Linked DNA regions of Cystobacter fuscus. The protein of the gene in region 1 interacts with the protein of each later gene in a pairwise test. Links are inferred from orthologs where the notes say so. Each region holds a gene or a part of one and is shown on either strand. Other genes may lie near its edges. The genes, in order: CYFUS_RS49225 and topA.

The links.
Region 2: the proteins of CYFUS_RS49225 (region 1) and topA interact in binary tests that used the Escherichia coli proteins (3 or more experiments, as listed by UniProt). The link is inferred for Cystobacter fuscus from one-to-one orthologs.

What each region holds. Positions count from the first base shown.
Region 1 is NZ_CP022098.1:12,117,238-12,123,387, forward strand. The notes cover bases 1,778-4,667. They hold CYFUS_RS49225 (YigZ family protein), read left to right. Parts: upstream 1,778-2,854; coding sequence 2,855-3,481; downstream 3,482-4,667. Other genes in these bases: gor (glutathione-disulfide reductase), read right to left, coding at 1,778-2,031; CYFUS_RS49220 (DoxX family protein), read right to left, coding at 2,257-2,694; CYFUS_RS49230 (hypothetical protein), read right to left, coding at 3,475-4,107; CYFUS_RS49235 (hypothetical protein), read right to left, coding at 4,119-4,667. In the rest of the region: CYFUS_RS49210 (proline dehydrogenase family protein), read left to right, coding at 1-631; more of gor, read right to left, coding at 628-1,777; more of CYFUS_RS49235, read right to left, coding at 4,668-5,777; CYFUS_RS49240 (SDR family NAD(P)-dependent oxidoreductase), read right to left, coding at 5,836-6,150.
Region 2 is NZ_CP022098.1:8,091,511-8,097,931, reverse strand. Bases 1,385-4,545 are described here. They hold topA (type I DNA topoisomerase), read left to right. Parts: upstream 1,385-1,744; coding sequence 1,745-4,345; downstream 4,346-4,545. Other genes in these bases: CYFUS_RS32635 (TraR/DksA family transcriptional regulator), read right to left, coding at 4,400-4,545; CYFUS_RS32645 (DNA-processing protein DprA), read left to right, coding at 1,385-1,736. Outside these bases: CYFUS_RS32650 (LysM peptidoglycan-binding domain-containing protein), read left to right, coding at 1-403; more of CYFUS_RS32645, read left to right, coding at 603-1,384; more of CYFUS_RS32635, read right to left, coding at 4,546-4,789; methylenetetrahydrofolate--tRNA-(uracil(54)-C(5))-methyltransferase (FADH(2)-oxidizing) TrmFO, read left to right, coding at 5,022-6,419; CYFUS_RS32625 (gliding motility protein), read left to right, coding at 6,416-6,421. UniProt on the Escherichia coli protein: Releases the supercoiling and torsional tension of DNA, which is introduced during the DNA replication and transcription, by transiently cleaving and rejoining one strand of the DNA duplex.

The DNA.
Region 1 (6,150 bases):
GCTCACCCAGTGCGGTCTGCTCATCGACAAGGAGCTGGCGCTCGCCAACGCGCGCGAGGTGGTGGCCGAGGCGAAGCGGCGAGGCTCGTTCGTGCGCGTGGACATGGAGCAGAGCGAGGTGACCCAGGCCACGCTGGACGTGGTGCGCGCGCTGCACCGGGAATTCGGTGGCAGGCACGTGGGCGCGGTGCTGCAGAGCAGCCTGTACCGCACCGAGGCGGATGCGAAGGCCCTGTGCGCCGAGGGCATCCGCATCCGTCTGTGCAAGGGCGCCTACCTCGAGGGGCCCGACGTGGCGTATCAGGACAAGCGCGAGGTGGACGAGTGCTTCCTGCGCACCCTGCGCGTGCTGCTCGACAGCGGGCTGTACCATGGCATCGCCACGCATGACGAGCGGATGATCCAGGAGACGCTCACCTACGCGAAGGAGAAGAAGCTCAAGCCCAACGCGTTCGAATTCCAGATGCTCTATGGCATCCGCCGCGACCTGCAGGAGCTGCTCGTGGGCGAGGGCTACCCGGTGCGCGTCTATGTGCCCTACGGCAAGCACTGGTACCCGTACTTCATGCGGCGGCTCGCCGAGCGCCCCGCCAACGTCTGGTTCGTGTTGAAGAACTTCATGAAGGGCTAGGCCCCCGCCGCGTCCCGGCCGAGATCTCCCACCCGCTCGGCCTCGGGATCCGGCCGTTTGACGCGCAGGGTGACGAACTCCTCGGCCACCGTGGGGTGGATGCCCACCGTGGCGTCGAGCTGCTTCTTCGTGACGCCACACTTCAACGCCACCGCCAGGCCCTGGATGATTTCCGGCGCGTCCGCGCCCACCATGTGGATGCCCAGCACCCGGTCGCTCTCCCGCGCGACGATGACCTTGAGCATCACCCGCTCGTCACGCCCGCTCAGCACGTGCTTCATGGGCCGGAAGCTGGACACATACACGTCCACCGCGCCGAACTTCCCACGCGCCTCGCGCTCGGTGCACCCCACCGTACCCACCGGCGGCTGGCTGAACACCGCCGAGGCCACCCCCGTGTGGTCCATCCGCGTGGGATTGTCATGGAAGAGCGTCTCGGCCACCGCGCGCCCCTCGGCGATCGCCACCGGTGTGAGGTTGATGCGGTCCGTCACGTCGCCCACCGCGTAGATGCTCTCCACCCGGGTGCGCGACCCTTCATCCACCTTCACCGCGCCCCGCTCGTTCAACTCCACCCCCACCTCCTCCAACCCGAGCCCCTTCGTGTTGGGCACCCGCCCCGTGGCGAACAACACCGTGTCCACCTCGAGTGTCTCCAGGCCCGTGAGCACACTCAACGTCCCATCCGCCTGCTTCTCGATGCCTCGCAGCAGGCTCTCGGTGCGCAAGCCAATCCCCTTCTTGCGCATCTCCTCGGCGAGCACCGCGCGCACGTCGTCATCGAAGCCGCGCAGCACCGTGCCGCCGCGCAGGAACATCGTCACCCGCGACCCCAATGCGTTGAAGATGCCCGCGAACTCCACCCCGATGTAGCCCCCACCCACGATGGCCACCCGGCGCGGCAGCTCTGGCAGCCGCAGCGCCCCGTCCGAGGTGATGACATGCTCGATGCCGGGAAGCTGGGGCAGGAAGGGATGCGAGCCCGTGGCCACCAGGATGTACCTGGCCGTGTAGCGCTGGCCGTTCACTTCCACCGTGTGCGCATCCACCACCCGGCCCCGGCCCTCGATGAGCCGCACGCCGGATTCGTGCAGCAGCCGCCGGTACACCCCATCCAATCGCTCGAGTTCCCGGTCCTTGCCCGCCTGGAGTTTCTTCCAATCGAAGCCGGGCTCGGCGACGGACCAGCCATGGCCCACCGCGTCCTCGAACTCCGCGCGGAAATGAGCGCCATAGACGAGCAGCTTCTTGGGCACACAACCGCGGTGCACGCAGGTGCCGCCCACCGCCTGGTCCTCGCACAGCGCGACCCGGGCGCCGTACCCGCCCGCCCGGCGGCTCGCGGCCACGCCTCCCGAGCCCCCTCCAATGGTGAACAGGTCGAAGTCATATTCCGGCATGGGCTCTTCCTCGCGAGGGGTCGGGTTCAGCCTTCAAGACCACACGATGGGCATGCCCCCGGACGCGTGTCCTCCATGCAGAGGACGGGAGTGCCCACCCCTCCAGCAAGGAAGCGGCCTCACACGCCCGGGAGGCCAGGGCCCCTGACCTTGAGTGCCTGGGAACCCTTGCACGATAGGGCCTCGTCACCGAGGCCGTGCTCTCCGCGACCGGGACGTGAGGGTTCAGGGGTCGCGCCGCAGCGGCACCAGCGCGCGGATCCGCGCGTCGCGCAGGTAGAGCCCCGCCCACACCACCACGCCAATGATGATGGGGCTGGTGAACGGGTCCGAGATGCGCACGTGCGTCGCGACGGCCCCTCCGAGGTAGGCCGTGAGCAGCAGGGCACCCAACACGGCGGTGCGCGGCACCGCGTAGAGCACCACGCAGAGCAACTCGACGACGCCGATGGGGACCAGCGTGGACAGTGGGTAGCCCTGCTTCTCCTGCCAACCTTGGACCACCTGCGGATTCTGGGACAGCTTCATCACGGCGCTCATCAGGAACAAGGCCACGGACAGGCCCGACACGGCGCGTCCGATCCACAGCATGGTCTTGCTGGTGGTGGGAGCCGAGGAGGAGGGAGGAGACGACAGGGTGGAGGCTTCGGCGGGGGTGGACATCGGGGGGCTCCCAGCGGCGGAGAGAGACTTCTGGATGGGGTGAACCGAACGAATGCCCGGCTGAATAGCGACCGGACGGGGCGCGCGCAAGGAGACACGGAAGGTGAATTTCCACGCCGGAGCGTGCAACCAGCGTCCGAGGCCGTAGAGTGGACGGGGGATGGAAGCCAAACGCTACCTCGTGCCCGCGCGCGTCCACCGGGTCGAGCAGGAGTTGCAGAAGAGCCGCTTCCTCACCACGGCCGCTCCGGCGCCCACGGTGGAGGAGGCCCGGGCCTTCATCGCCCGCGTGCGCGAGGAATTCCCCGACGCCACCCACAACTGCTGGGCCTATGTCGCGGGTCCGCCCGGCTCCACCGCCCAGGTGGGCATGAGCGACGATGGCGAGCCTCACGGCACCGCCGGCCGGCCCATGCTCAATGCCCTGCTCCACGGCGGCGTGGGCGAGGTGGCCGTCGTCGTCACCCGCTATTTCGGAGGCACGCTGCTGGGCAAGGGCGGGCTCGTGCGCGCCTATACCGGGTGCGTGCAACAGGCACTCGAGAGCCTTCCCACCCTCGAGCGCGTGCCCAAGGCACGTCTGGCCATCGAAATCGAATACGCGAGCGTGGACGGGTTGCGCCGCATGCTCCCCGCCCACGAAGCGGAGCTGGTGTCCGAGGAGTACGCCGCCACCGTGGGCTACCAGCTCCTGCTACCCGTCTCGCGGCTGGAAGCCTTCCGCAAGGCGCTGCTCGACCTGACCCTAGGCGAGGTGCTCATCGAGGTGCTCGAGCCCCGTCAGTAGATGATGCAGTCGAACTTCTCGATGACGGCCCGGAGTTCTTCCGGGGTGGTCTCCATCCGCTTGGCTACCGAAGGAGCGTGATAGGTCAACGATTTGGTGGGAGCTGGTTGGGTGTGAAGCTCCTCCACGGTGACACGCCCAAATCGGCCCGGCCATCTGACGCTGCTCAACTCGGAGGCACGGCCGATGGGGTCCACGAAGGTGAAGCAGGGCCACTTGGGAAAGCGTAGGGTGGAGGGATCACACCCCATGATGCGGCAGCCATCCATCCAAGCCTCGGTGAAGTCGCAGTCCTCGATGGAACCGTGCTGATACCACGGCAGGCTGCTGTACTCAGGCCAGAGGCCGAAGTCGCACCCTGTCAGCCACCCCTTGAACCGGCAGCCCTTGAGGGACGCGGCCACCCAGCTCTGGAAATTCTTCAACTCCTGCTTCACCTCGAAGGTGCAGTCGCTGAAGCGGGGCTGCTTGAGGCTCAGGCGCCGAGCGGACACCTTCAGCACCAGGGTACAGTTTCTCAGCGTCAGCTTGGGACCGAGGATGTAGTTCGCCTTCTTGTCCGTCAGTTCCAACCGCTCGTTTTCGATTTCCTGGTCTTCGAAGACGACGTTACCGAGCGAATCCATCGCCGCCCCTTTCAAAAGGCGAGCATCCGGAAGAACTCGCCCGCCATGCGCCTGCCATGCCGCGCCAGATTCGACGCCGATCCGGAGAGAATCTCGTATCGGGTGCCCGTTGCCGGGTCAACCACGTCGATGCCCTTACTCAGGCTGAAGTCGTAGAGGTGCTCGAACTGCGCTTTCACCTTCGTTTGCACGTAGCGCCCCCGGGCCTCGCGCTCCAACAGCCGCGCCAGCCAATACTCGCCCTTGTCCAGAGCAGTTTTGATGGCCTCCTTCTCCGCGTCCGAGAGTCTATCGGGCCCCCACTCCTTGGAGGCCCTGGTGACGGCCTCCTGGAGCATGTCCCCCACCTTGTCCTGGGCGGGAATGTCCGCGGCCGATTTGCCGCGTGGCAGGTGCCAACGCTGCCCATCACTGAGTTCCACCTGCCGGTTGCCGCCCCGGTGGCGAATGACGGTTTCCGCGAAGCGGCCCCCAGGAGCCTTCGCCTTCCCACTACCCAGCCCCTTCTTGAACATCACCACGGCCATGGGGCCTTGCGGTGAGGTGGCCACCGTCTCCACCGCCGCGATGGCGTGGGCCAGCGCCCCCTCCGTCACGAGTGCCGTCTCTTCAGCCTCCACCCGGCTCATGACAGCAGCGCCCCCCTGTGCCTTCCACTGTCTCCCCGCAAGGTTGAAGCCCGGAAGCGACTTCACCCGCGGCAGCACCTGCCCCAGCGTGTGCCCGCTCAGCGTGGCTACCGCCAGAATCATCGCCCGTGCCGCGTCCTCGCCCAGCACTCGGCCGAAGTCCTCTCCCGCCGCGCGCAGTTCCTCGAAGGTGCTGGCGTGGTGCGCCGTGTCGGCCAGACGAGCCCAGCCATCCATCAGCCCGTACACCGTCTCGAGGCCCAGGTAGCTCATGAGAAGGACGGTGAGGGTGGCGGCCAGTGCCTTGGTCGTCGGCTCGGGCACCACCCACATCATGCAGTAGAGGGCCACCGTCCAGACGACCATGGAGACGATCGCCCGCGCGTCGAGCAACTCTCGCCCCAGGGCCGCGCGCGTCTCATCAAACACGGTGCCAAAAGCCAGCGCCAGGGCCAAGGTGCGCCGGTCATCGGTGCGCAGCCAGGCGTCGTCGTCCAGCAGGCCCAGGCAGTCACCGCCCCCCTGGTGCTCACACCACCGGAGGTACTTCTCCTTGAGGGCTTGTTCAGCTTGGGGCGTGAGGACAACCAGGCCCTCCTGGCGCTCGGGAATGAAGGTGAAACCCTCGCCTCGGTACTGCTCCAGCTTCCAGACTCCCGTCGCCGCCACCCAGGGGGCGTCTGGTGACGGATCCAAGAGGCTGAGCAGTTCGTGTGCGGCCTGCCGTGGTGTCTTGTGCTTCAGCCGCACGTCCCGGGACAGGCGCAGGAAAGCCCGCTGGAACTCGGCCCTGGAAATGCGCACCGGCCGGGTGGAGACAGGGCCAGGCTCCAGGAAGTCCACGGCGTATACGGTAGCGGACTCGAGGCCGGGCTCCGCCTTGAGGGCCTCACCCACCTTGGGAGCCGGTGGGGGGACGCGATCCCGTGGAGTGCCCGTGGCGCAGGCGGATTGGAGAAAGAGGACAAAGAGGAACCAGCCGCACAGCAAGGGACGGAACTGAGCGGCAGGCAGGCGCGGACCAGCAGGTCGGGTGGACACGGCTCACCTTACACCGAGACCACCTGACCGCCTCGGATGCCCGTCCTCCCGTGCGAGCCTAACGGGCCGCGCGCGCGAGCCTCGCCACGCCCAGCACCGCGCCCCCCGCGAGCGCCGCGATGGCCGCCGTCGCCGAGAAGCGCTTCCAGCGCGGCGTGGCTGGCACCGGGCCATAGGGGCCCATCACCCGGGGCATCGGCTGGAAGAGATTGCCCTCGAGGCGCGCCACCGACTGCTCGCGCATCTGCATGCGCTTGCCCCAGCGGCCGAGGATGAAAGTCCCCAGGAAGGGCACAATCGTATCCATCACCAGGATGAGCCAGCCCTGGAGGAACACGGGCACGAGCGTCCTGCCCGGTGACCTCGCGGCCCG
Region 2 (6,421 bases), 4.0 Mb from region 1 along the record:
GGGCCCCTACGGCGAGCGCATGGCCGACGCGGTGGTTCCCCGCCGCAACGAGAAGGAGGTCAAGGGCGTGATCCTCACCGCGCTCGTGCCCTACCTGAGCCTCAACGCGGAGCATCACATCCTGGTGATCGACCGGGGCAGCGCCGATGGCGTCCAGGCGGGCAACACCTTCACCATCACCCGCCAGGGAGATCCCGCCCGGCAGGAAGTGCTCAAGCTGGAGCTGCCCATCGGCAAGAAGAACCAGCAGGCGCCGCTGCCCACGGAGGACGTCGCCCTGTGCCTCGTCACCGAGGTCAAGGAGCGCACCTCCAACTGCCTCATCGTCCGCTCCCTCCAGGAAGTGGGCCCCGGCGACCCGGTGGTGATGCGCGTGGACTCGGCCCCCACCGCCCAGCGCTGACTCGCCCGCCTCCCCGCCTCCCCGCCTCCGTGGGCCCGTCCCGGCGTCCGTGTGGACATCGCACCCACGGAATCGCCCCCCGTGAGCCCTACTTCCAGGGACGTCCCGCTTGACCACTGGCGGTCAGGTGTTTATGTGTGCCGACCTCTTTCCGTCGGATCCATCTTCTATATAGGTGGCTCGGGGAAGGGGGTGGGGCATGGTGGACGTCACGGCGAACAGCTACACGGCGGAGCAACGCGCGCTCCTGGCGCTCTGGTCGGTTCCGGGTCTGGGTCCGAGGACCCTGGAGCGGCTGCGTGCCTTTGCCAGCTCCTTTGCCAGGGGAGGGCTCGCTTCCCTGGCCGCCTGCCCGGTGAGGGACTGGCTCGCCGAGGCGCCGCTGCCGCCTCCCGTTCGCCGCCGGCTCGCCGAGGTCTCCACGCTGGAGCCGCTCGCCACCCGGCTCCTGGAGCGCTGTGCCCGGGCGGAGATGGGCCTGGCCTTCCAGGGCGAGCCCGCCTACCCGGCGCGCCTGGCCGAAACGGACGATGCCCCTCCGCTTCTGTTCTACCGGGGACAGGTCGGCCCGCCCCGGCGCCGCGCCGCGTTGGTGGGCAGCCGCCATCCGGATCAGGGATTTCTTCCCTTCGCCCGGACGTTCGCGCGGCAGGTCGCGGAAGGCGGGGTGGGGGTGGTGTCGGGTGCCGCGGCGGGGGTGGACCGGGCGTGCCACTGGGGCGCGATGGATGCCGGGGGCGAGACGTGGGCCTTCCTCGGCTCGGCGCTGGACGAGCTGGATCCCGCCCAGGCCCGGCTGCTGCCGCACTTCCTGGCCCGCGGGGGGGTGTTCTTCAGCGAACTGCCCCCGGGCGTGCGGGCGAGCACGACGACGTTTCCCCGGCGCAACCGGCTCATTTCTGGCGCGTCGGATGCGGTGGTGGTTCTTCGGGCGGGGGTGGGTTCGGGCAGTCTCTACACGGCGGAGGCGGGCCGGGCGCAGGGCCGGGTGGTGCTCGCCCTGCCCGGAGACGTGCTGAACGAGGGGGCGGCGGGGTGCAATGCGTTGTTGCGTGATGGTCACGCCCGCGCGTGTCTGTCCGTTGAAGAAGTCTGGCGGGCCGTGGGGATCCTTCCCCACCGGCACGTGCCGCCAGCGGAGGGTTCTTCGTGGGAAGAACTCTCGGTGGAAGCGAGAGGGGCCTATCAGGTGTTGAACCGGGTTCCCAAGTCATTCGATGAGGTGTTGGCCGGCAGCCAGCTCTCCCCCGCGGCGCTCACCAGCGCCCTGGTGGAATTGGAGCTGTCGGGATTCGTGATCCAGCACCCCGGCAGGTTGTTCGAGAGGGTCTGAGGAAAAGCATGGCGACGCGCACGAAGAAGACAGCGACCGCGGGCGAGCAGGAGGTCGAGGAGACGGCGGCCCCCGAGAAGCCGACCAAGAAGCCAGCGGCGCGCAAGAAGAGCGCCGCCAAGAAGAAGACCACCGCGAAGAAGGCGTCCGCGAAGAAGGCGGCGGCCAAGCGCGGCAAGAAGGGCGAGCTGGCCACGGTGGAGGCCTCCGCCGAGGACGCCGACGGCGAGGCCGAGGCTCCCCGTCGCGGCAAGGGGCCGCACTACCTCGTGGTCGTCGAGTCGCCCGCCAAGGCGAAGACGATCAAGAAGTACCTGGGCTCGGGCTACACGGTGAAGGCGAGCGTGGGCCACATCCTCGACCTGCCCAAGAGCAAGATGGGCGTGGACCTGGAGCACGACTTCGAGCCCCAGTACGAGGTGATCAAAGGCAAGGAGAAGGTGCTCAGCGAGCTGAAGAAGGCCGCCCAGGGCGTGGACAAGGTCTTCCTCGCCACGGACCCGGATCGCGAGGGCGAGGCCATCGCCTGGCACATCAACCAGCAGCTCGGCCACCCGGATGCCTACCGGGTGATGTTCAACGAGATCACCAAGCCGGCCATCCAGGAGGCCATCGCCAACCCGCGCCAGCTCAGCCAGGAGAACTACGACTCCCAGCAGACGCGGCGCATCCTGGACCGGCTCGTGGGCTATCAGATCTCGCCCATCCTCTGGAAGAAGGTGCGCCGGGGCCTGTCCGCGGGCCGCGTGCAGTCCGTGGCCGTGCGCCTCATCTGCGAGCGCGAGAGCGAGATCAAGGCCTTCGTGCCCCAGGAGTACTGGACGCTGGACGCGCTCTTGCAGGGCCAGTCCGGGCCGCCGTCCTTCAAGGCGAAGCTGTCGCGCGTGGACGGCAAGAAGGTGGACCTGAAGGATCAGGCCACCACCCAGGGCCTCGTCGCCGAGGTGAAGGACGCTCCCTTCGCCGTGTCCAAGGTGGACAAGCGCGAGCGGCGCCGCAACGCCCCCGCGCCCTTCATCACCTCCAAGCTCCAGCAGGAGGCCGCCAACCGGCTGCACTTCACCGCCAAGAAGACCATGGCGCTCGCCCAGCGGCTGTACGAAGGCGTGCTGCTCGGCGAGGAGGGCCAGACGGCGCTCATCACGTACATGCGTACGGACTCCACCCGTCTGTCCGAGCAGGCCGTGACGGGGGTGCGCGACTTCATCCTCCAGACGTACGGCCCGGACTACCTGCCCGAGGAGCCCGTCGTCTACCGCACCAAGAAGGGCGCCCAGGACGCGCACGAGGCCATCCGTCCCACCTCGCTCGAGTACCCGCCCTCCAAGGTGAAGGCCGCCTTCGACGCGATGAACGACGACATGGCCGCGGACATGTTCCGCCTCTACGAGCTCATCTGGAACCGCTTCGTGGCGTGCCAGACGAAGCCGGCCGTGTATGACCAGACGAGCGCGGACATCACCTCGGGCCGGGCCACGTTCCGCGCCTCGGGCTCCACGCTGAAGTTCCCCGGCTACCTGGCCGTCTACGGCGCCGGGCTCACCCCCGAGGAGGAGGCCGCCCAGGAGAAGGCGCGCGCCGCGGGCGACGAGAGCGCCGACGACGCCACGGGCGAGCTGCCCGTGCTCAACGAGGGCGACAGCCTCGTGCTGCAGAAGCTCATCGACGAGCAGCACTTCACCCAGCCCCCTCCGCGCTTCTCCGAGGCCACCCTCGTCAAGGAGCTGGAGGAGCGGGGCATCGGCCGCCCCTCCACCTACGCCGCCATCCTCTCCACCATCCAGGACAAGAAGTACGCGGAGAAGATCGAGGGCCGCTTCCGCCCCACGGACCTGGGCCTCATCTGCAACGACCTCCTGGTCAAGCACTTCCCCCAGGAGCTGGACGTGACGTTCACGGCCAACATGGAGGAGAAGCTGGATCAGATCTCCGAGGGCGAGGCCAACTGGAAGGCCGTGCTCAAGGACTTCTACGCGCCCTTCAAGGAGACGCTCGAGAAGGCCGAGGCGGAGATGCGCGACGTCAAGCGCGAGGAGGTGAAGACCGACGTGGCGTGCGAGAAGTGCGGCAACGTCATGGTCATCAAGTGGGGGAAGATGGGCCACTTCCTCGCGTGCTCGAACTACCCCGAGTGCAAGAACACCAAGGACTTCAAGCGCGACGCGGAGGGGAAGATCGTCATCGTGGAGGAGGAGACCACGGACGAGATGTGCGAGAACTGCGGCAAGAACATGGTCGTCAAGCGCGGCCGGTTCGGCAAGTTCCTCGCGTGCTCGGGCTACCCGGACTGCAAGACGTCCAAGCCCATCTCCATCGGCGTGACGTGCCCGGACTGCAAGCAGGGCTACCTCACCGAGCGCCGCAGCCGCTTCGGGAAGATCTTCTTCGGGTGCAACCGCTACCCCGACTGCAAGTTCGCCGCGTGGGATCGGCCGCTGCCCGAGGCGTGCCCGCAGTGCCAGTCGCCCTACCTGGTGCAGAAGTTCTCCAAGCGTGACGGCCCCTTCGTGGCCTGCCCGAACAAGGAGTGCGACTACCGCCGGCAGATCACCGAGCCCGAGGCCATCCCCCCGGCGGCCAACGGGCCCGACGCGTCCTCGGCGGCCTGAGCCTCCGCCTCTCGCGAAACCAGGGCGCTCGGGCGGACCCGAGCGCCCGTCCCGCTAGAGGGTGGGCACCGACTGGGCGTGGCCCCCGCGCGTCTCCAGCTCGTGGCTCGTCGCGTCCTCCTCGCAGCGGATGGCGAAGGGCATCGCCTCCAGCCGCTCGAGGGTGATGTCCGCGCCGCAATCCACGCACTCGCCGAACACGCCCGTGTCCATGCGACGCAGCGCGGCATCGATGAGCATCACCTCGCGCCGCTGCGTCTCCATCAGGCTGGACAGGGTGTAGTCCGCCAGCTCGGTCTGGGCCTGCTCCTCGTACTCGGGATCCCGATCCGAGTCCTTGAGGGCGGACAGCTCGCGTTGGGCTCCCTCGCTCGTGTTCAGGATGGCGCGGCGGCGGCGCTGGAGGAGGTCCCGAATTCTCATGAGGTCATTGGCTCGCGTCATGGCCTGTCGCTCCATCGAAAGGGTGCACTGCCCTGGGTTCCTGCCTCGCGGTTTCGCGAGACGAACTCGGCAAAAGTAGGAGTCCCCAAAAGGTAGGGTAACTGCCGTCGGCTGTCCCACCTGGAGCCCCGGCCGGAGAGCGAGCAGGGAAACGGGCACTGCCGGTCGGTTGGCGCGCCTGTCCGAGCGGAAGGGAGGGACAGGGCGGAAGGGGCCTGCTAACAGAGGCCGGATGGCTCGGGGCGGCGAGGGCGGCGCCCGGGAGAGAGGCAGGAAGCGGGACGTGAAGCATCAGCGGGTGACGGTGATTGGCGGGGGCCTCGCGGGCAGCGAGTGCGCCTGGCAACTGGCGAAGCGCGGGGTACCGGTGACGCTGCGGGAGATGAAGCCGCAGCGGCGCTCGCCCGCGCACAAGACGGACACGTTCGCGGAGCTGGTGTGCTCCAACTCGTTGCGCTCGGACAACCCGGAGAGCGCCATCGGCCTGTTGCACGCGGAGCTGCGCGCGCTGTCCTCGGTGATTCTGGGCTGCGCGGACACGCACCGGGTGCCGGCCGGTGACGCGCTGGCGGTGGATCGGGACGCCTTCTCGGCGGCGGTGACGCGCTCGGTGCACGAGGCGCCCGGCGTGGAGGTGGTGGCCGGCGAGGTGGAGCAGCTGCCCGAGGGCGTGGTGGTGATCGCCACGGGGCCGCTCACCTCGGACGCGCTGACGAAGGAGCTCGAGCGCTACGTGGGGGAGAAGCTCTACTTCTACGACTCCATCGCGCCCATCGTCGCCGGGGACTCCATCGACATGGACATCGCCTTTCGCGCGAGCCGCTACGGCAAGGGCGGAGGGGACGACTACATCAACCTGCCGCTCACGGCCGAGGAGTACGCGCGCTTCATCGCCGAGGTGAAGGCGGGCCAGAAGCTGCAGCCGCACAGCTTCGAGGAACCCCGGTACTTCGAGGGGTGTCTGCCCATCGAGGTGATGGTGGAGCGGGGCGAGCAGACGCTGGCCTTCGGGCCGATGAAGCCGGTGGGGCTGGTGGATCCTCGCACGGGCAAGGAGTCCCACGCGGTGGTGCAGCTGCGCATGGAGGACAAGGCGGGCACGGCGTGGAACATGGTGGGCTTCCAGACGCGGCTCACGTGGGGTGAGCAGAAGCGCATCTTCACCTCCTGCATCCCGGGCCTGGCCAACGCCGAGTTCCTGCGCATGGGGCAGATCCACCGCAACACCTTCATCGACGCGCCGCGGCTGCTGGCGAGGGACTTGTCGCTCAAGGCCGAGTCGCGGCTGTTCTTCGCGGGGCAGATCACGGGGGTGGAGGGGTACGTGGAGTCGGCGGCGTGTGGCTACCTGGCGGCGCTGGCGGTGTACGCGCGGCTCACGGGGGGCGAGTTCGTCCCGCCGCCGGCCACCACGGCGCTGGGCGCGCTCTACCGGCACGTGACGGGCGAGGCGCACCCGGAGGACTACGACTATCAGCCCTCCAACATCATCTTCGGGCTGTTTCCGCCGCTGCCGGGACGGCACAAGAAGGCGGACAAGCGGGTGAAGTACGCGGAGCGGGCGCGGGCGGACCTGGCCACGTGGCTGCCGAGCGTGCCCCCCGCCGAGGCGCCCGGGAGGACGGTATGAAC